DNA from 3 places in the Nonomuraea sp. NPDC049684 genome. Region 1 is predicted to be linked to each of the others. Evidence: riboswitches for the same ligand, from Rfam matches in the RefSeq annotation. Region 1 holds a riboswitch; each other region holds the start of a gene.
The links. Region 1 has a riboswitch for thiamine pyrophosphate ahead of thiC (phosphomethylpyrimidine synthase ThiC). Riboswitches for the same ligand answer to the same signal wherever they lie in the genome.
Positions count from the first base shown of each region.

Region 1 (6,234 bases):
GTGAGCCGGCCCACCTGCGGCGAGCATCTCAAGGTGCTGGCCCAGGCGGGGCTGATCCGGGGTACCAAGATCAAGCAGTGGGTGTTCTACCAGCGCGACGAGGGCCGGATCGCCGAGGCCAAGGAGATGTTGAGCAGTGACTGGTGACGCCTACGAAGGTCCCGATGGCTCCGAAGGCGCCGATGCCGGAGAAGGTAGCGGAGTCTACGAAGGTCCCGACGCCGGAGAAGGTCGCGGAGCACACGCAGGGGCCGATGCCGCCGAAGGTTCCGAGGGTGGCCGGCGGCCGGACGCCTATGAGCGGCTGATTGCCGATCTCGATGCGGGCGGGGCGCGGTACCGGGTGATCGATCATCCGGCGGAGGGGCGTACCGAGCAGGTGAGCGCCCTGCGCGGGCACGGTGTCGAGCAGGCGGCCAAGTGCCTGATCGTGATGGTCAAGATCGGCAAGAAGCGCACCCGGCACGTGCTGGCCGTCGTGCCGGGGGACGCGCGGCTGGATCTGCAGGCGGTCAAGGGGCTGCTGGAGGGGACGTACGTGGCCTTCGCCGACAAGGAGCGGGCGGAGGAGCTGGCGGGCAGCGTCAGCGGGACGGTGTTGCCGTTCAGTTATGACCCTCGCCTTGAGCTGGTGGTCGATCCTTCACTGCTGGAGCTGCCGGAGATCTACTTCAACGCCGCACGTCTCGACCGTTCGCTGGCGCTTGCCACCGACGACTACGTACGGCTGGCCGAGCCGCGCGTGGCCGGCATCGTGGCGGCGGCGGTGCCGGCCGCCGGCTAGCCACCGGCGGGCCTCCAGGGCCAGGGTCACCGGGAGTCGGGTGCGGGCCAGTGGCAGCGGGGGGTGAGAGGCGGCCCGGGTCAGGCGCAGGTCAGAGCGGCGGGGGGTGAGAGGCGGTCGGGGTCACGTGGCGGGTCAGGGCGGCGAGGGTGAGGGGGAGCGGGCGCAGGCGAGGGGGCGCGCATGGCTCTGCTCTGAGGCGCGGGAAAGTGGCGGGCTGCGGGAGCGACTCCTAGACGGAGGTGGCTTTCACGATCGCGAGCGTCCCCGGCGCGTGGTGCAGCATGGCCTGGCTGACCGAGCCGATGAGCATGCCCTTCAGCGTGCCGTGTCCCCGGCTGCCGACGACCAGCAGGTCAGCCCCCGCCGCCACCTCGCGCAGCACCTCGACGGGATGGCCGTGCACGACGTCCTCGATCACCTCCACGCCGGGATGGCATTGCCGGGGTATGGCGAGGAAGGTCCGCAGGGCCTCGCGGGTCTCGCGTTCGGCCTCCGGATCGGCGGGCCCGAAGCCCGAGGGACGTGGCCAGGCGAAGGCCTCCACCGCGCGCAGCCTGGCGCCGCGCAGTTCGGCCTCGGCGAAGGCGAACTTCAGCGCGCGCAGGCTGCCCTCGGAACGGTCGACCCCGACCGCCAGCTCACCGCGCGGAACGGTGGGCGGGTCGCGGACCAGGACGACGTCCGTCTGGGCGTGCGCGGCCACCCCGTGGGCGACCGAGCCGAGCAGCAGCCCGCGTACGCCGCCCAGGCCACGACTGCCGACGACGAGCAGGTCGGCCTGCTCGGCGGTCTTGATCAGCGCGGCGCGGGGATCGCCGGGCACGAGTTCCGTGGTCACCTCGGCGCCCAGTTCGCGGGCCTGCCGTTCGGCGGCCGCGAGCACCTCGTTGGCGCCGTCGCGCATCCACTTGCCCACCTCCGCGTACCGGCCGGAGATCGGGCGGCAGACCCAGTCGGGCACCACGTGGGCCACGGTCAGCGACACCCCGCGCAGCACTGCCTCCTTGGCGGCCCAGTCGACGGACAGCAGTCCGGTCGGCGAGCCGTCGACACCTGCGACGATCATGGTCAGGCCACGTAACATTCCACTTCGGCGCGGCGATAGGCCAAGCCCTGTCTGGTGGACTCGTCGATGCACGCGCGCTCGGTCTTGCTGAGGAGCAGTTCGCCGCAGACCGTCACGCCGGAGTACGTCCGGCAGTCGAGTGAACGGTTGCGCCGGCCGATACGGTAGTTCTCCTTGACCGCCTGCCTGCACTTCTGGCGCAGGGCTGGTGTGTCGGCGTAGCGGCACTGGGCGGTCAGCGTCCGGTATTGCTGCTTGCTCACTTCCTGCTGCTCGATGCCGTCCCCAGAGGCGGCAGCCGGTCCGATCGTGGTGAGAGCCACGATCGCGGCCACAGCGGCGATCTTCATCATAGTTCCCCTGAGGGAGTCCGTACCGCCAGGGGCGATCGCCAAACCTCAGGGTGATCGCCATGCTGACGCTCCGGTACGACGAGCCCGCTCCCGGTAGGGAAGGACACGTCCTGCCGATCGGCAACCGAGCGCTCGGCGCCTGCGTGTCCGGGACGCTCTCGGCCGAGCGCGTCCAGTTCAACGAGAAGTGGTTGTGGACCGGCGGTCCGGGCATCGGAGAGCGGGGTTCGATGGCGCCGGAGGAGGTGGCCGCGATCCGGGGGAACCCGCCGGGGGGGCGTTCCGGGCTTCGGGGCGTACCGGAACTTCGGCCGCCGTGACGTACGAGGACGCCCGCGGAGTGGTGCTCACCAGGAAATATTTCGCCTCGTACCCGGCGCACGCCATCGTCGGGAGGCTGACAGCGGCACCTCGGGGACGCATGGGGTTCACGTTGCCTTTGGCACCGCGCATGATGGCGGGGAGGATGTGACCGCTGAGGCAGGACGGCTGCGCGTCCGGGGCGTGCCGGCCGACAACGGCCTGGTGTACGAGGGCCAGGTGCAAGTGCTGACCGAGGGCGGCACCCGTACGGACGAGGGCGACCGCGTCGTGGCGACCGGTGCCGACAGCGCGGTGCTCGTCTTCTCGGCGGCCACCGACCACGCGCCCGTCCACCCCGGCTACCGCGGCCCGGCCCCGGCGGCGGGGGCACAATAGATCGAACTGCTGCCGGCCGCCTGGCGCGCGGCGGGGCCGCTCAGCTGCGCGGCCCCGGGTTCGCGCTCGACCCGAAGACTAGGGCAGGGGAGAGCTGCGCGCTGTCGCCAGCACGCTGAACCACGTGCGGTGCGTGGCGTTCGTCTCGTGCCAGGCGACCGCGAACCCGGCCGCGTCCAGCACCGCGAGCAGGTCGCCCGCGTCGCGGTGGACGAACCAGCGCTCATACTCCGTCCGGTACGGCACCGGCTCCCAGCCCTCGCTGTCGCCCAGGGCGGTGGTCAGCGCGAGCACCCCGCCGGGGCGCAGCGCCGCGTGCCAGGCGCGCAGCGTCGGCTCGGTCTGCTCGGACGGCACGTGCACGAGGGCCGCGGCCGACCAGACGCCGTCCAGGGACGACGGCGCCAGCGGCGGGCGTCGCAGATCGCCCAGGACGGTGGGCACGCCGCGCCCGGCGGCGAGCCGGGCCATCTCGATCGACAGGTCCACGCCCACGGTGGTCAGGCCGCGTCCGGCGAACCAGGCCGACTCGCGCCCCGGGCCGCACCCCAGGTCGGCGACCGTGGCTCCGGCGGGCAGGGCTGCGGCGAACCGGTCGCGGAAGGCCGCGAACGGGGGTGACGGATTGGCGACCTGCTCGTCGAACTGGCGCGCGATGCGGTCGTAGGTGGCGGTCGTGTGCGCACTGGGATCAGACATCCCCTTGATCCTGCCACGCGCCGGGTTATGATCGCGATGACCAACGCGGGAGCCCGGTGCGGACCGGGCTGAGAGGACGGCTGTCAGCCGCCGACCGCCAGAACCTGCTCCGGATAATGCCGGCGAAGGGAGTTTGCGCGATGAGCGACGCGCGCTTTTCCAAGATCCACATCGGGGACCTGCAGGTGCCGATGCGCGAGGTCAGGCTGTCGAACGGCACGTCGGTGCGGCTCTACGACACCTCGGGGCCGTCGCGTACCGACCGCTCGGCGTGGGGGTCGCCGGTCACCCAGCTCGGCGCCGCGCGGCGCGGCGTGGTGACCAAGGAGATGGAGTTCGTGGCCGTACGGGAGGGGATGACGCCCGAGTTCGTCCGGCAGGAGGTCGCGGCCGGACGGGCGGTCATCCCGGCCAACGTCAACCATCCGGAGTCCGAGCCGATGGCGATCGGCCGGAACTTCCTGGTCAAGATCAACGCCAACATCGGCAACTCCGCCGTCACCTCCTCGATCGAGGAGGAGGTCGAGAAGATGACCTGGGCCACCCGGTGGGGCGCCGACACCGTCATGGACCTGTCCACCGGCCCGGACATCCACGCGACCCGCGAGCAGATCATCCGCAGCTCGCCCGTCCCGGTCGGGACCGTGCCCGTCTACCAGGCGCTGGAGAAGGTGGGCGGGCGTCCCGAGGCGCTGTCGTGGGAGGTCTACCGCGACACCCTGATCGAGCAGTGCGAGCAGGGCGTCGACTACGTGACGGTGCATGCGGGCGTGCGGCTGGCGCACGTCCCGCTGACCGTCCGGCGCAAGACCGGAATCGTCTCGCGCGGGGGCTCGATCATGGCCGCCTGGTGCCTGGCCCACCACCGCGAGAGCTTCCTGTACGAGCACTTCGACGAGATGTGCGCCCTGCTGGCCCGCTACGACGTGACGTTCTCGCTGGGCGACGGGCTGCGTCCCGGCTCGATCGCGGACGCCAACGACGAGGCCCAGTTCGCCGAGCTGCGCACCCTGGGCGAGCTGACCAAGATCGCGCACGCGCACGACGTCCAGGTGATGATCGAGGGCCCCGGCCACGTGCCCATGCACAAGATCAAGGAGAACGTCGACCTGCAGCGCGAGCTCTGCGACGACGTGCCCTTCTACACCCTCGGCCCGCTCGTCACCGACATCGCCCCCGGCTACGACCACATCACCTCAGGCATCGGCGCCGCCATGATCGCCTGGTACGGCACCGCCATGCTCTGCTACGTCACCCCCAAGGAGCACCTCGGCCTGCCCAACCGCGACGACGTCAAGACCGGCGTGATCACGTACAAGATCGCGGCGCACGCGGCGGACCTCGCCAAGGGGCACCCGCAAGCCCAGGCGTGGGACGACGCCCTGTCCGACGCCCGGTTCGAGTTCCGCTGGGAGGACCAGTTCGACCTGTCGCTCGACCCGGACACCGCCCGCGCCTTCCACGACGAGACCCTGCCGGCCGCGCCCGCCAAGACCGCGCACTTCTGCTCGATGTGCGGCCCGAAGTTCTGCTCGATGAAGCTCAGCCACGAGGTGCGGGCGGGCATGGCCGGCAAGGCGGCCGAGTTCCTCGGAAAGGGCGGCTCGATCTACCTCTGATCTTGGTGGAGGCCCCGGGCCGGCCCGCGCGGTCAGCCCGGGAGCGTCTCGCCGCCGATCGGGGCCAGCACCTCGCCCGTGTAGTACGAGGACAGCCGGTCGGCGGCGAAGAACACGTACGAAGGGGCGATCTCGTCGGGGTCGGCGGCCCGCTTCATCGGTACCTGCGCGCCGAACTTCTCCACCTTCTCCTCCGGCATCGTGGCCGGGATCAGCGGCGTCCAGACCGGGCCGGGGGCGACGGCGTTGATCCTGATGCCGCGCTCGACCAGGTTCTGGGCCATGGAGTAGGTGAAGGCGTTGATCGCGCCCTTCGTCGCGGCGTAGTCGATGAGGGTCTTGTTGCCGCGCAGGCCGTTGATCGAGGAGGTGTTCACGATCGCGCTGCCCTCCCGCAGGTGCGGCAGCGCGGCCTTGGTGACGCGGTAGTAGCTGTGGATGTTGACCGCGAACGTGTGCTCCCACTGCTCGTCCGTCAGTTCCTCCAGGCCGTCGACCGGCGCCTGGTAGGCCACGTTGTTGACCAGGACGTCCAGGCCGCCCAGCTCGGCGACCGCCTGCTCCACGACCGTCGCGCAGTGGTCGCGGTCGCCCAGGTCGCCGGGCAGCAGCACGCAGCGCCGTCCCTCCTGCTCGACCAGGCCGCGGGTGTGGTTGGCGTCGTCGTGCTCGTCGAGGTAGGCGATGGCGACGTCCGCGCCCTCCTTGGCGAACGCCACCGCCACCGCCCGGCCGATGCCCGAGTCGCCGCCGGTGATCAGCGCCTTCTTGCCCGCCAGCAGGTCCCTGCCCTCGTAGCCGCGCATCTCGTCGCGCGGCTCGGGGGACATCTCGTCCGTACGGCCCGGGTACGGCTGGCTCTGGGGTGGTGGTGTCTCCGACATGTCCGGCGATCTTCCCGTCACGGGGTATCGGTAACGTCATGCTTCGCCCAGATCAGCCCTTTCCGGCGAGCCGCGGCGGTCAGCCGGCGATGGCGGCACGCCGGAACAGGTCCGCGGGCATCTCCTC
Region 1 is NZ_JBITLO010000002.1:359,491-365,724, reverse strand. It holds gene ACIBST_RS07505 (ArsR/SmtB family transcription factor) at 1-147, shown strand, start outside; gene ACIBST_RS07500 (YbaK/prolyl-tRNA synthetase associated domain-containing protein) at 137-784, shown strand; gene ACIBST_RS07495 (universal stress protein) at 1,017-1,853, opposite strand; gene ACIBST_RS07490 (hypothetical protein) at 1,856-2,206, opposite strand; gene ACIBST_RS07485 (glycoside hydrolase N-terminal domain-containing protein) at 2,266-2,526, shown strand; gene ACIBST_RS07480 (glycoside hydrolase N-terminal domain-containing protein) at 2,564-2,905, shown strand; gene ACIBST_RS07475 (class I SAM-dependent methyltransferase) at 2,984-3,604, opposite strand; TPP riboswitch at 3,640-3,752, shown strand; gene thiC (phosphomethylpyrimidine synthase ThiC) at 3,745-5,223, shown strand; gene ACIBST_RS07465 (SDR family oxidoreductase) at 5,256-6,107, opposite strand.

Region 2 (6,234 bases), on a different contig from region 1:
GCCTCCAGGCCCTTCTCCCGCAGCTGGATGATGTCCACGCCGCCGGCCAGCACCGAGTCGAGGAACTCTGCCAGGTCGCCGCGGTCGCGGCGGCCGTCGGTGCAGAGATAGAGGCGGGCCTCAGAAAGCGAGGGCCTGGGCACGCCGCTTGACCTCCGTGTGACGGCCGGCCTTGATCGCCTCGATGGGCGACCCCGGCAGGGACTCGTCTGGGGTGAAGAGCCAGCGCAGCGACTCGACGTCGTCGTAGCCGGCGTCCTGCAACACGGTCAGTGTGCCGGGCAGGCCCTTCATCACGTCCTTCCCGTCGAGGAACACCGCGGGAACCTGTGGCCCGCCGCCGCCGCGGCGCACGCCGAGCAGCTTGTGGTCCTTGAGGAGTTGCTTGGCCCGCCCGATCGAGAGGTCGAGGCGTGAGGCCACTTCGGGGAGAGTGAGCCACTCGTCGACGAGCTGGTCGGTCTCCCGGTCGATCTGTGCAACAGAAAGCGTCACGAAACCACAACTACCACATGCCGTCCTTGCTCAAACAACACAATCCCGTAGGGGGACCTCTGGATCTACCAGGCGTTCTGTGTCGAGGCGATGCCCGCCTTCGATGATCCTACGGCCCTGCACGTAGTCCCGGGGCCGGTCGACGGCGAGCACGGCGGCGAGGGTGTCGCCGGACGTCAGCCAGACGGCCGACCACTTGCCCTCGGGCTCGCCCCGGTAGAGCAGGCGGTCGCCGGAGGGGTGGTGGCCGATGTACTGGACCATGTGACCGAACTGCTCGGACCAGAAGTAGGGCGCCGGGTCGTAGACGGCCTCCTCCCCCAGCAGGGTCGCGGCGGCGACCTCGGGCGAGCCGAGCGCGGTGTCCCAGTGCTCGACGCGCAGCCGGACGCCGTAGCGGCGCGACCACCAGGCCGCGCAGTCGCCGGCGGCGACCACGTTCGGCATGGACGTGCGCAGGTGCTCGTCGGTGACGACGCCGTTGTGCAGGTCGATGTCGGAGCCGGCCAGCCACTCGACGGCCGGCCGCACGCCGATGCCCGTGACGACCACGTGCGCCTGGACGAACTCGCCGCCCACCAGCCGCACGCCGCCCTCGTCCACCTCGTCGACCATGGTGTTCAGGCGCAGGTCGATGCCGTCGTACCAGTGCCGGGTGCGGGCGCCGATCTCCGGGCCGACGGCGTTGGCCAGCGGGGCGGGGCCCGCCTCGATCACGGTCACCGAGCAGCCGGCCTTGCGGGCGGCGGTGGCCACCTCGGCGCCGATCCAGCCGGCGCCGATGATCGCCACGTGGGCTCCGGCCACGAGCCCGGCGCGCAGCTCGTGGGCGTCGTCGAGGGTGCGCAGGACGTGCTGGGGGCCGTCGCCGGGCACGGTGATCGGCTCGGTGCCGGTGGCGATCACGAGACCGTCGTAGCCGAGCTGGCCCTCGGTCGTCTCCACGACGCCCTCGCGCAGGGCCTTGGCGGTGACGCCGGGCCAGAAGTCGACCTCCAGCGCGTCGAGGTCGGCCTCCAGGAAGCTGGAGTCGGCCGCGCCGGACAGGACGGCCTTGGACAACGGCGGACGGTCGTAGGGCCGATGGCGCTCCTGGCCGATCAGCGTGATCCGTCCGGTGAAGCCGCGCCCGCGCAGCGCCTCCGCGCTGCGCAGCCCGGCCAGGCCCGCTCCCACCACTACGACATGGTTCACGTTCATGACCATAACGGGGGCGGTGCCGGTGCGTCGCGCCGAGGCCGTAGGCTGGAGGCGCAAGACGCGCGGGAGTCCGGCCGTCACCGGGCTGAGAGGAAGGCTTGAGCGGGCCTTCGACCGCAAGACACCTGATCCGGATCATGCCGGCGAAGGGAGCGCGGATGAATGTGATCGTGGGCGGCGGGGTCGTCGGGTTGTCGATCGCCTGGCGGCTGGCCCGCGAGGGGTTGCCCGTCACGGTGGTCGATCCGGCCCCGGGCCGTGGGGCGTCCTACGCGGCGGCCGGGATGCTGGCGCCCGTCAGCGAGGTCGCCTACACCGAGGAGCCGCTGCTGCGGCTGGGGGCCGCCTCGCTGAGCCGGTGGCCGTCCTTCGCCGCCGAACTGGCCGCCGACGCCGGTCTCGCTTCGGGGCTTGGTGCAGGGCTTGGTACGGGCCTCGGTGCGGGGCTCGGGCCGGGTGGCGGCGCGGGCCTGAGCGGCGGTTCCGGTGGTCGTCCCGGTGGTACCGGTGGCGGGGCCGGGCGCGGGGGCTGGGAGGCGTTCGGGGGCTCGTTCGGGGTGATCGGGCCGGAGGGGGCCGCCGGCCGTGCGCTCGACCTGCGCGCCGACGGCACGCTCGACGTCGCCTTCGGGGCCGACGACCTCGCGGCGCTCGACGACCTGGCGGCGTTCATGGACAAGCTGGGGCTGCGGGTCGAGCGGCTGACCGGGCGCGAGTGCCGCCGTCTGGAGCCCATGCTGGCCCCTTCGGTGCGCGGCGGGCTGCTGGCCCCCGGTGACGCCTGGGTCGATCCGCGCCGGGTCACGGCGGCGCTGCTGGCCGCGCTCGACCGGCTGGGCGTACCCGTGGTGCGCGCGCGGGTGACCGGACTGCTGCGCGACGGCGACACCGCTCCAGACGCCGCGACAGACGCTGGGACCGGCTTTGGAACCGGCTCTGGGATTGGCCCTGGGTCCGGTGCTGGGCTCGGTGCTGGGACAGGCGGTGTGGCAGGGCCTGTGCCGGGGGCTGGGGCAGGTGCCGCGACGGGAGCTGTGACCGGGGTGCGGCTTGAGCCTGTGCCCGGTCAGCCTGAGCCGGCGGCGCGGGTGATCGAGGCCGAGCGGGTGGTGCTGGCCGCCGGGGCGTGGAGCGGAGAGCTGGCCGACGTGCCCGTCCGGCCGGTCAAGGGGCAGATCATGCGGTTGCGGTCGCCGCAGCCGCTGCTCGGCCGGTGCGTACGCGGGACGGTGCACGGCGCGCCCGTCTACCTCGTCCCCAGGGGCGACGGCGAGCTGGTGCTCGGGGCGACCCAGGAGGAGCTGGGGTTCGACACCCGGGTCACCGCTGGCGGGCTCTACGAGCTGCTGCGCGACGCCAGGGAGCTGGTGCCGGGCGTCACCGAGCTGGAGGTCGCGGACGTGGTCGCCGGGCTGCGTCCGGGCACCCCCGACAACCTGCCGATCATCGGGGCGGGCGGGGTCCCCGGGCTGGTGCTGGCGACCGGCCACCATCGGGGCGGCGTGCTGCTGGCCCCCCTGACGGCCGCCCTGGTCACAGCGACGGTGCTGACACCGGCCGCGACACCCCCGGCCACGACGACCCCGACGGCCACCTCGACAACGGCCCAGAAAGCCACACAGACAGCCACACAGACAGCGGCCCACACGGCGGACCAGGCGGCGGGTACTTCGGCGGGCGCGGGGATTCTGACGGGTGAGGAGGGCGAGCTGGCCGCGCTGTGCTCGCCCGCGAGATTTCGGGATATTTCATGATTGTGACGATCAACGGCGCCGCGCACGAGGTGGCCGACGGCACCACAGTGGCCCAGGCCGTACGGACGCTGACCACGGCCACCACCGGAGTGGCCGTGGCCGTGAACGACGAGGTGGTCACGCGCAGCTCGTGGGAGACGACGGCGCTCGGCGACCGCGACCGCGTCGAGGTGCTGACGGCGGTGCAGGGTGGATGAGCTGATCATCGCCGGGGAGAAGTTCGCCTCCCGGCTCATCATGGGCACCGGCGGCGCGCCCTCCCTCGACGTGCTCGACCAGGCCCTGGTCGCCTCGGGGACCGAGCTGACCACGGTGGCCATGCGGCGGCTCGACCCCGGCGCCCGCGGCTCGGTCCTCGACGTGCTGCGCCGCCGCGACATCAAGGTGCTGCCGAACACCGCGGGCTGCTTCACCGCGGGCGAGGCCGTGCTGACGGCCCGGCTGGCCCGCGAGGCCCTGGGGACGAACTGGGTCAAGCTTGAGGTCATCTCCGACGAGCGCACGCTGCTGCCCGACCCGATCGAGACCTTCGACGCGGCCGAGCGGCTGGTGGCCGACGGGTTCGTGGTGCTGCCGTACATCGGCGACGACCCGGCGCTGGCGCGGCGGCTGGAGCAGGCCGGCTGCGCGGCGGTGATGCCGCTGGGCGCGCCGATCGGCTCGGGGCTCGGGATCAGGAACCCGCACAACATCGAGCTGATCGTGGAGGCCGCCGGGGTGCCGGTGATCCTCGACGCCGGCATCGGCACGGCCAGCGACGCCGCCCTGGCCATGGAGCTGGGCTGCGACGCGGTGCTGCTGGCCACGGCGGTCACCCGGGCGCAGCGGCCCGAGCTCATGGCCTCGGCGATGAGGGCGGCCGTGGCGGCCGGGCGCCAGGCGCGGCAGGCGGGCCGCATCCCGCGTCGCCGCTACGCCGAGGCGTCCTCGCCGACGACCCCCTAGAGATCCCTTGATGATCCCCCTGAGGTCCACGGAGGGACCGGCTCGCGCCGGCCCTCCCGCCGGTCGGGGCCGTTCCGGCGGGAACGTCTCCGCATCGGTTTCGGGCGCGCGGGCCCTGCCGGTGGCAAAACGCCCGTAAACTCAGGGGGGTGGTGGATAAGACGACTGCGGACCCCCTGGTCGGGCGGCTCCTCGATGGGCGCTACCGCATCGAGAGCCGGATCGCCCGGGGCGGTATGGCGACCGTCTACCTGGCGCTCGACGTCCGGCTGGATCGCACTGTCGCGTTGAAGGTCATGCACCGCTCGCTCGCCGAGGACCCGGCCTTCGTCCGCAGGTTCATCGGCGAGGCCAAGTCGGTGGCCAGCCTGTCCCACCCCAACGTGGTGCACGTCTTCGACCAGGGCACCGACACCGACGTCGTCTACCTGTCGATGGAGTACGTGCCGGGCCGCACGCTGCGCGACATCCTGCGCGAGCGCGGCAGGCTGCCCGCCCGCGAGGCGCTGGAGATCATGATCCCGGTGCTGGCCGCCCTGGGCGCGGCCCACCAGGCCGGGATGGTCCACCGCGACGTGAAGCCCGAGAACGTGCTGATGACCGACGACGGCCGGGTCAAGGTCGTCGACTTCGGGCTGGCCAGGGCGATCGAGGCGACCAACCAGACCCGTACCGGCGTGATGATCGGCACGATCGGCTACATGTCGCCCGAGCAGGTCACCACCGGCGGCGCCGACGTGCGCAGCGACGTCTACGCCGCGGGCATCATGCTGTTCGAGCTGGTGACCGGGCAGCAGCCCTACGACGGCGAGACGCCGATGTCGGTGGCCTACCGGCACGTCCACGACACCGTGCCGCCGCCGTCGTCGCTGGTGCCCGAGGTGCCGCCGCTGATCGACACGCTGGTAGCGCACGCCACGGCCCGCGAGCCCCACGACCGTCCGGCCGACGCCACGGCGATGCTGGTGGAGGCGGTCGACGCCCACCGGATGCTGCCCCGGCTGAGCACCCCGCCGGCCATGACGGCGGTGTTCAACCAGTCGATGCCGCCGCGGCCGAGCGGCGCGGGCGCCCCGTCGATGCCGCTGGCCGCGCCGGCCCACACGCTGATCCAGCCGCGCGCCGAGGTGGCGCCGCCGGTGTCGCCGCCGCCGTCCAAGCGGTCGTTCCGGCCCAACTGGTTCCTGGTCCTGCTCGCCGCGGTCATGGTCGTCGCGGTGGCATTCACCGGCTGGTACTTCTCGCAGACCCAGTACGTGCAGGTGCCCGACCTGATCGGCCAGAACATGGTGGTCGCCGAGCGCGCCGCCACGAGCAAGGGCTTCAAGGTCAAGAAGATCGCCGGCGAGTACGACGAGGACACCGCCGAGGGGCTGGTGCTGCGTACCGACCCCGAGGGCAAGACCGAGGTCGAGAGCGGCAGCACGATCACGCTGGTGCCCTCGCTCGGCCCCAAGCGGGTGATCGTCCCCAGCGTCAGGGGCCTGACCAGCGACGAGGCCCGCATCAAGATCGCCGAGGCCGGGCTCACCGTGGGCAGCGTCAAGCGCCTGCCCAACGGCGAGGTCGAGCGGAACAAGGTGATCCGCAGCTCCCCCGAGGCCGGCGAGAAGGTCAAGGAGGGCGCGAAGGTCGGCATCTTCGTGAGCGCCGGCATGGTGATGCCCGACGTCACCGGCATGCCGAAGGACGAGGCCGCCGCCTACCTCGGCGGCCAGGGCTTCCAGGTGCAGGTCAACGAGGTCGACGACGACGCCGAGCCGTGCACGGTCATCGCCCAGGCGCCGAAGGCCAAGTCCGAGGTCGACAAGGGCACGCCCACGATGATCACGGTGGCGCG
Region 2 is NZ_JBITLO010000003.1:453,415-459,648, reverse strand. It holds gene thiE (thiamine phosphate synthase) at 1-143, opposite strand, end outside; gene ACIBST_RS12440 (Rv2175c family DNA-binding protein) at 121-495, opposite strand; gene ACIBST_RS12435 (NAD(P)/FAD-dependent oxidoreductase) at 526-1,695, opposite strand; TPP riboswitch at 1,748-1,864, shown strand; gene ACIBST_RS12430 (FAD-dependent oxidoreductase) at 1,854-3,449, shown strand; gene thiS (sulfur carrier protein ThiS) at 3,446-3,646, shown strand; gene ACIBST_RS12420 (thiazole synthase) at 3,639-4,394, shown strand; gene pknB (Stk1 family PASTA domain-containing Ser/Thr kinase) at 4,547-6,234, shown strand, end outside.
Region 2: another riboswitch for thiamine pyrophosphate. It lies ahead of ACIBST_RS12430 (FAD-dependent oxidoreductase); the one in region 1 lies ahead of thiC (phosphomethylpyrimidine synthase ThiC).

Region 3 (6,234 bases), on a different contig from region 1:
GGCGACGACCGCGGCGGTGGAGGCGGTGACGGCGACGGCGGCGGTGATGGCGGCGATGGTCTTGGCGACCGCCTGGCCGGCCCACTCGCCCTCGGCGATCTCCTTGACGCGCTCGCGGTCGGCGCCGGGGAAGGCTTTGCGGTCGAGCTTCGCCGCGTGCATGATCGCGATCAGCGTGGCGGTGCGCTCGTCGGGGTCGGCGCCGGCGAGGACGGCCGTGACGCGCTCGCGCACGTCGGCCTCCACCTGGGGGTCCGCCTCCGGCCAGCGCGTGGTCGGGAAGATCCCCAGGATCCGGCCGCGCTCCTCGGTCAGCACGCCCGCCTCGGCGAGCCTGGTGAGCAGGCGCCTGCGCAGCTTGTCCGACTGCAGCCGCTGCACCCACCACGCGGGCTTCCTGGCCTTGCCGTCCTCGGCCATGCGGGCGAGGGCGGCGTCGAGCTCCGCGTCGCCCAGCGGGGTGGGGTCCTTCACCGTCACCTTGTCGTCGGCCAGCTCGACGCGGCCCGCGGCGGCCAGCTCGGCGAGGATCGCGCCACCGAGCGCGGGGTGGAGCTGGACGCCCCCGATGAGCTGTTTGCCTTCTTCCTCGTCGTGGGCGAGGAGGAGGAGTTCTTCGGCAATCGTCACGGTCATGTCCCGACACTAACCTCCCAGCATGAGCATTTCGGAAAGACTTCACGCGATCGGCCGCCCCCTGCTCCAGGCGCAGCTCGACCATCCCACGGTGGCCGGCATCGGGCGTGGCGACCTGCCGGAGCCGGTCTTCCGGTCCTGGCTGGAGCAGGACTACCTGTACCTGCTCGACTATGTGCGGGTGTTCTCCAGACTGGCCTGGCAGGCGCCGGACGGGCATCTGGGGGACCTGGTGGATCTGGCGTACGCGACGTACCACGACGAACTGCGTCTGCATCGGTCGTTGTCGGCGGAGTTCGGGGCCGATCTGGACAATGCGGTGAAGGGGCCGGCGTGCGTGGCGTACACGACGTTCCTGCTGGAGGCGGCGGGGTCCTACGGGGAGGGGTTGGCCGCGCTTTATCCGTGTATGTGGGGATATTCGAGTCTTGGGAAGATCCTCGCCGAGAACCCGCCCGCCGAGCCGCGGTACCGGGCCTGGGTGGACACCTACGCCGACCCGGCGTTCGCGGCGCTGACCGTACGGATCGGGCAGATGATCGACGAGGCCGACCCCGACCCCGTACGGGCGGAGGCGCTGTTCGCCGAGGGCATGGCACACGAGCTCGCCTTCTGGGACGTGCCGTAGTCGCGTGCCGGCCCGGCGCTCGCCATACCCTGGGGGCATGCCGGAACTTCCCGAGGTGGAGTCGCTCACCAACTTCCTGCGCGAGCGGGCGGTCGGCCGTTCGATCGCGGGCGTCGACGTCGTCGGCTTCCAGGCGCTCAAGACGTTCGATCCGCCGGTCACGGCGCTCGGCGGGCTCACCGTCACGGGCGTGTCGAGGCACGGCAAGTTCCTCGACCTCGACTGCGACGGCCTGCACCTGATCATCCATCTGGCCCGCGCCGGCTGGCTGCGCTGGCGCGACGACCTGACCGGCGCGCGGCCGGTGCGGCCGGGCAAGGGGCCGCTGGCCGTCCGCGTACGGCTGGCGCCCGGCGACGACGGCCTGGCACCCGGGTTCGAGCTGACCGAGGCCGGCACGCAGAAACGGCTGGCCGTCTACGTCACCGACAAGCCGGAGGACGTGCCCGGCATCGCCGCCCTGGGCCCCGACCCGCTCGACGACGCCTTCACCGTCGAGGCGCTCAAGCGCATCGTGGGCGGCAACCGCACCCAGATCAAGGGGCTGCTGCGCGACCAGAAGGTGATCGCGGGCATCGGCAACGCCTACTCCGACGAGGTGCTGCACGCGGCGAAGATGTCGCCGTTCAAGATCGCCGCGACGCTGACCGACGCGCAGATCGCCGACCTGCACGAGGCCATCGTGACGACGTTGCGCGACGCCGTCGAACGGGCGCACGGGCTGGCCGCCAAAGACCTCAAGGCGGAGAAGAAGTCCGGGCTGCGCGTGCACAACCGGGCCGGACAGCCGTGCGACGTGTGCGGCGACACGATCCGCGAGGTGTCCTTCGCCGACTCCGCGCTCCAGTACTGCCCCACCTGCCAGACGGGCGGCAAACCGCTGGCCGACCGGCGGATGTCGCGCCTGCTCAAGTAGGGTCCCGGGCGCGGGATGATGGAGGCATGACCGTTCCAGAGATCGACGTCACCGCCGTTCCCGACGACGCCTACCTGCTCGACGTCCGCGAGCAGGACGAGTGGCTGGCCGGCCACGCCCCCGAGGCCGTGCACATCCCCATGTCGCAGATCCAGGGCCGGGTCGAGGAGGTGCCCGCCGACCGCACGGTCTACGTGGTGTGCCGGGTCGGCGGCCGGTCGATGCAGGTCACGGCGTGGCTCAACCAGCTCGGGCGCGACGCCGTCAACGTGGGCGGCGGCATGCAGTCGTGGGAGTTCGCGCGCCGTCCGATGGTCAGCGAGACCGGCCAGGAGCCCTTCGTGGCCTGAATGTCCGCCTGGATGTCCGTCTGAATGCCCCCCGAATGCCTCACTGTGGCGGTTCCGCCGCCATTGAGGCATGATGAGGGCGCCAACTGCATAGTCGCGGGAGCTCGGGGTGCCGGGCTGAGAGGGCAGCAACACAGCCGCTGCCGACCGCCTGAACCTGTCCGGGTAATGCCGGCGTAGGGAGTGTGCGATGACGCATGTCGTCGACGAAGTTCCGCTGACCCTTGACGGCGCGCCCCCCAAGACCCTCGGCGTCCTCGACCAGGGCGCGCTCTGGGCCAACCTCGGTGTCAGCCTCCTCGGCTTCTCCGGCGCGCTCGTCCTGATCGATCCTCTGGGCAACGCGCCGCTCAGCCTCGTGGCCGCGCTCACGGCCGCCGTGGTCGGCAGCCTCATCGGCACGGCCATGGTCGGCCTGTCGGCCATCCCCGGCACGCAGACCGGGCGGCCGGCGATGGTGCTGCTGCGCGGGCTGTTCGGGGCGAAGATGTCGTACGTCCCGTCCGTGCTGAACATCGTGCAGATGCTCGGCTGGGGGGCCTTCGAGCTCTGGGTGATCGCCAAGGCCGCGAACGCGATCTTCGGGAGCGTCCCGTACCAGGTGTGGGTGGTGGTGGCGGGGGTGCTGACCACCGCGCTCGCCGTCTGGCCGCTCGGGTCGATCAGGCTGCTGCGCCGGTACGTGACCGCGGGCGTGATCGTGTCGCTGATCTGGTTCACCGTGTCGTTCATGGGCGAGGCGCCGACGTACACGGGCGGGTCGTGGACGGCCTTCGCCCCGGCCGTCGACTACGTCATCGCCCTGTCGGTGTCGTGGGTGCCGATGGCCGCCGACTTCGCCAGGCACTCGCGCTCCAGCCGGGCCGCCTTCACCGGCGTCGTCGGCGGCTACACCGTCGCCCAGGTCGCCTGCCTGGCCCTCGGCGTGTACGCGGTGGCCATCGCGGGCGCCCAGGCGGTCCAGGCCGACGGCATGGTGGTGTTCCAGCCGTTCGTCGCGGCGCCGCTGGGCGCGCTGTTCTTCGGCATCCTGGTGCTGCGCGAGACCGACCAGTCCTTCGCCAACGTCTACTCCACCACCGTCTCGCTGCAGAACCTGATGCCGAAGGTCGACCGGCGGATCGTCTCCACGGCGATCGGCGTGCTCACCACCGCGATCGCCCTGGTCGTGGACGTCACCTCATATGGCGCGTTCCTCGGGGTGATCGGCGCGGTGTTCGTGCCGATGTTCGCGGTGCTGGCCGTCGACTACTTCGTGCTCGGCGGCGCCGCCCGCTGGAACACCGCCGAGGACGCGCCCTCGCGCTGGCTGATGCTGCTGCCGTGGGCGCTGGGCTTCGCCGCCTACTGGTTCACCACCTCGACGCCCACGGTCGCCGGCTGGGACGACTTCTGGGCCTCCGCCCGCGACGCCGTCGGCTTCACCCGGGAGCCGTGGATGAACGGCGCGCTCGGCGGCGCGCTGGTCGCGGCCCTGGTGACGCTGCTCATCGGCGTGCTCGGCCGGCGCCGCTCAGCGGCCCGCTGAGGCCCGGCGTTCGACGTTGAGCAGGTGCTGCTTGGCGGCCACGCCTCCGGCGTAGTCGCCGAGCTCGCCGTCCTCACGGACCACCCGATGACAGGGCACGATCACGCACACGGGGTTGGCGCCGACCGCGTTGCCGACCGCGCGAAGGGCGCGCGGCCGTCCGATGCTCGCGCCGATCTCCTCGTACGTCGTGGTCGTGCCGTAGGGCACGGCCATGGTCTTCTGCAGCACGGTACGGGCGAACGGCGTGGCCAGCGCGAGGTCGACCGGCGTGGCGAAGGTGCGCAGCCGGCCGGAGAAGTAGGCGTCGAGCTCCCGGCGCACCGGGTCGAGGCGGCGGGCGTCGGGCCCGATGAACGTGCCGACCTCCTTGGCCACCCGCTCGAACACGGTGTTCTCGGCCTCGAAACTGCAGGCCGCGATCCCCTTACCGGTCACCGCGAGCACCAGCCTGCCCACCGCGCCGTCGTAGGTGCCGAACGCGATCTGCGGCGGCCCCTCGCCCTTGTAGGTGCTGGAGGTCACTCTCAGCAGGGCATCGAGGTCGCTGCTCGACATGCCTCTCACCCGTTTCAGCCACCGGAATCTTCGTGAGCGCAGCGTATCGGACGGATCGCCCGTCAGACCCACCACGCCACGTGCACTATGGAGGTGTGGGATACGCATGGGTCGGCAGTGACGAGGAGATCGCTCGCGCCGTGCTCGCCGGGTCCCCCAACGCCGTGGTGGCGCTCGACCGCGACCAGAGCGTGCTGGTCTGGAACGCGGCGGCCGAGCACCTGTTCGGCTGGACGGCGGACGAGATGCTGGGGCGCCGGGCGCCGATCGTCCCCGACGAGCTGGCCGCCGAGCACAACGCGGTGCTGGAGCGCGTGCGCACCGGGGGCCAGGTGTCGCTGCGCACCAAGCGCGTCCACAAGGACGGCAGGTCGCTCGACCTGCGGGTGGACATCAACGCCCTGCGCATGGGCAACTCCGTGGTCGGCTACGTGCTGGCCCACCATCCCGCGCGGGCCGACGAGGTCGCCGGGCTGCGCATGGAACGCCGGGCCCGGCTGGTGCGCCGGCTCACCGACGTGGTCGGCGACATCAACTCCGAGCTGGAGCTGCCGGCCGTGCTCGACCGCATCTCGGCCAGCCTCACCGAGCTGACGGGCGCGGACGCGGGCGGGTTCGTGCTCATCGAGGGTGAGCGGCTGCGGCTGGTCAGCACGTACCGGCTGCCGGAGACGCTCAGGGGCACCACCACCGGCCTGCGGACGAGCCTGGTGGACAAGCTCTTACGCACGGGCAAGACCGTCATGCTGGAGTCCCAGGGGCTCGGCGACCTGGTGTGGGCAAGGCTCAACGGGCTGCACACGATCGCGCTCGGCCTGGCCGCGGTCGGCGGACGCCCCTACGGCGCCCTCTACGCGCTGTTCGCCGGCCCCGCCCCCGGCCACCTGGAGCTGGAGCTGCTCGAACTGCTGGCCGGGCACGCCGGCATCGCGGTCGGCAACGCGGTGGCCTACCAGGAGGCGGTGCGGCAGCGGGCGCACGAGCGGGCCGTCTTCGACGCCAGCGCCGACGGCATCGCCGTGCTGGACGACGCCGGCCGGGTCGTGCGCTGGAACCCCGCCGCGGCCGAACTGACCGCCTTCCCCGCCGACGCGGTGATCGGCGGCCCGCCGCCGTTCCCGCTGCCCAGCCCCGGCGAGAAGCTGACGTTCCAGATGGAGAACGGGCGCTGGCTGGACGTGGTGAGCGCCCGGATCGAGGAGACCGGCGAGATCGTCATCGACTTCCGCGACGTCACCCAGGCCAAGGAGCTGGAGGAGGCCAAGGACCTCTTCCTGGCCACCACCAGCCACGAGCTGCGCACCCCGATCACGATCGTGCGCGGGTTCGCCGGCACGCTCGACGCGCGCTGGGACAAGATGAGCGACGCCGAACGCCGCTCGGCCGTGCACACGATCGCCGAGCGGGCCGGATCGCTGGGCCAGCTCATGGACCACCTGCTGCTGGGGGCCAGGGCGGGCGCGGACGAGCTGGCCGTGCGGATCGAGACGTTCGACCTCGCGGCCCGGATCCACGCGGCCACGCTCGGCCTGCCGGTGCTGTCCGACCGCCACCGCGTCGAGGTGCGCATCCCGGACGGATTGCCGCCGGTGCTGGGCGACGCCCTGGCAACCGACAT
Region 3 is NZ_JBITLO010000026.1:46,403-52,636, reverse strand. It holds gene ACIBST_RS47180 (GPP34 family phosphoprotein) at 1-636, opposite strand, end outside; gene ACIBST_RS47175 (TenA family protein) at 659-1,264, shown strand; gene ACIBST_RS47170 (Fpg/Nei family DNA glycosylase) at 1,302-2,180, shown strand; gene ACIBST_RS47165 (rhodanese-like domain-containing protein) at 2,207-2,530, shown strand; TPP riboswitch at 2,617-2,730, shown strand; gene ACIBST_RS47160 (purine-cytosine permease family protein) at 2,721-4,058, shown strand; gene ACIBST_RS47155 (methylated-DNA--[protein]-cysteine S-methyltransferase) at 4,044-4,616, opposite strand; gene ACIBST_RS47150 (ATP-binding protein) at 4,712-6,234, shown strand, end outside.
Region 3: another riboswitch for thiamine pyrophosphate. It lies ahead of ACIBST_RS47160 (purine-cytosine permease family protein); the one in region 1 lies ahead of thiC (phosphomethylpyrimidine synthase ThiC).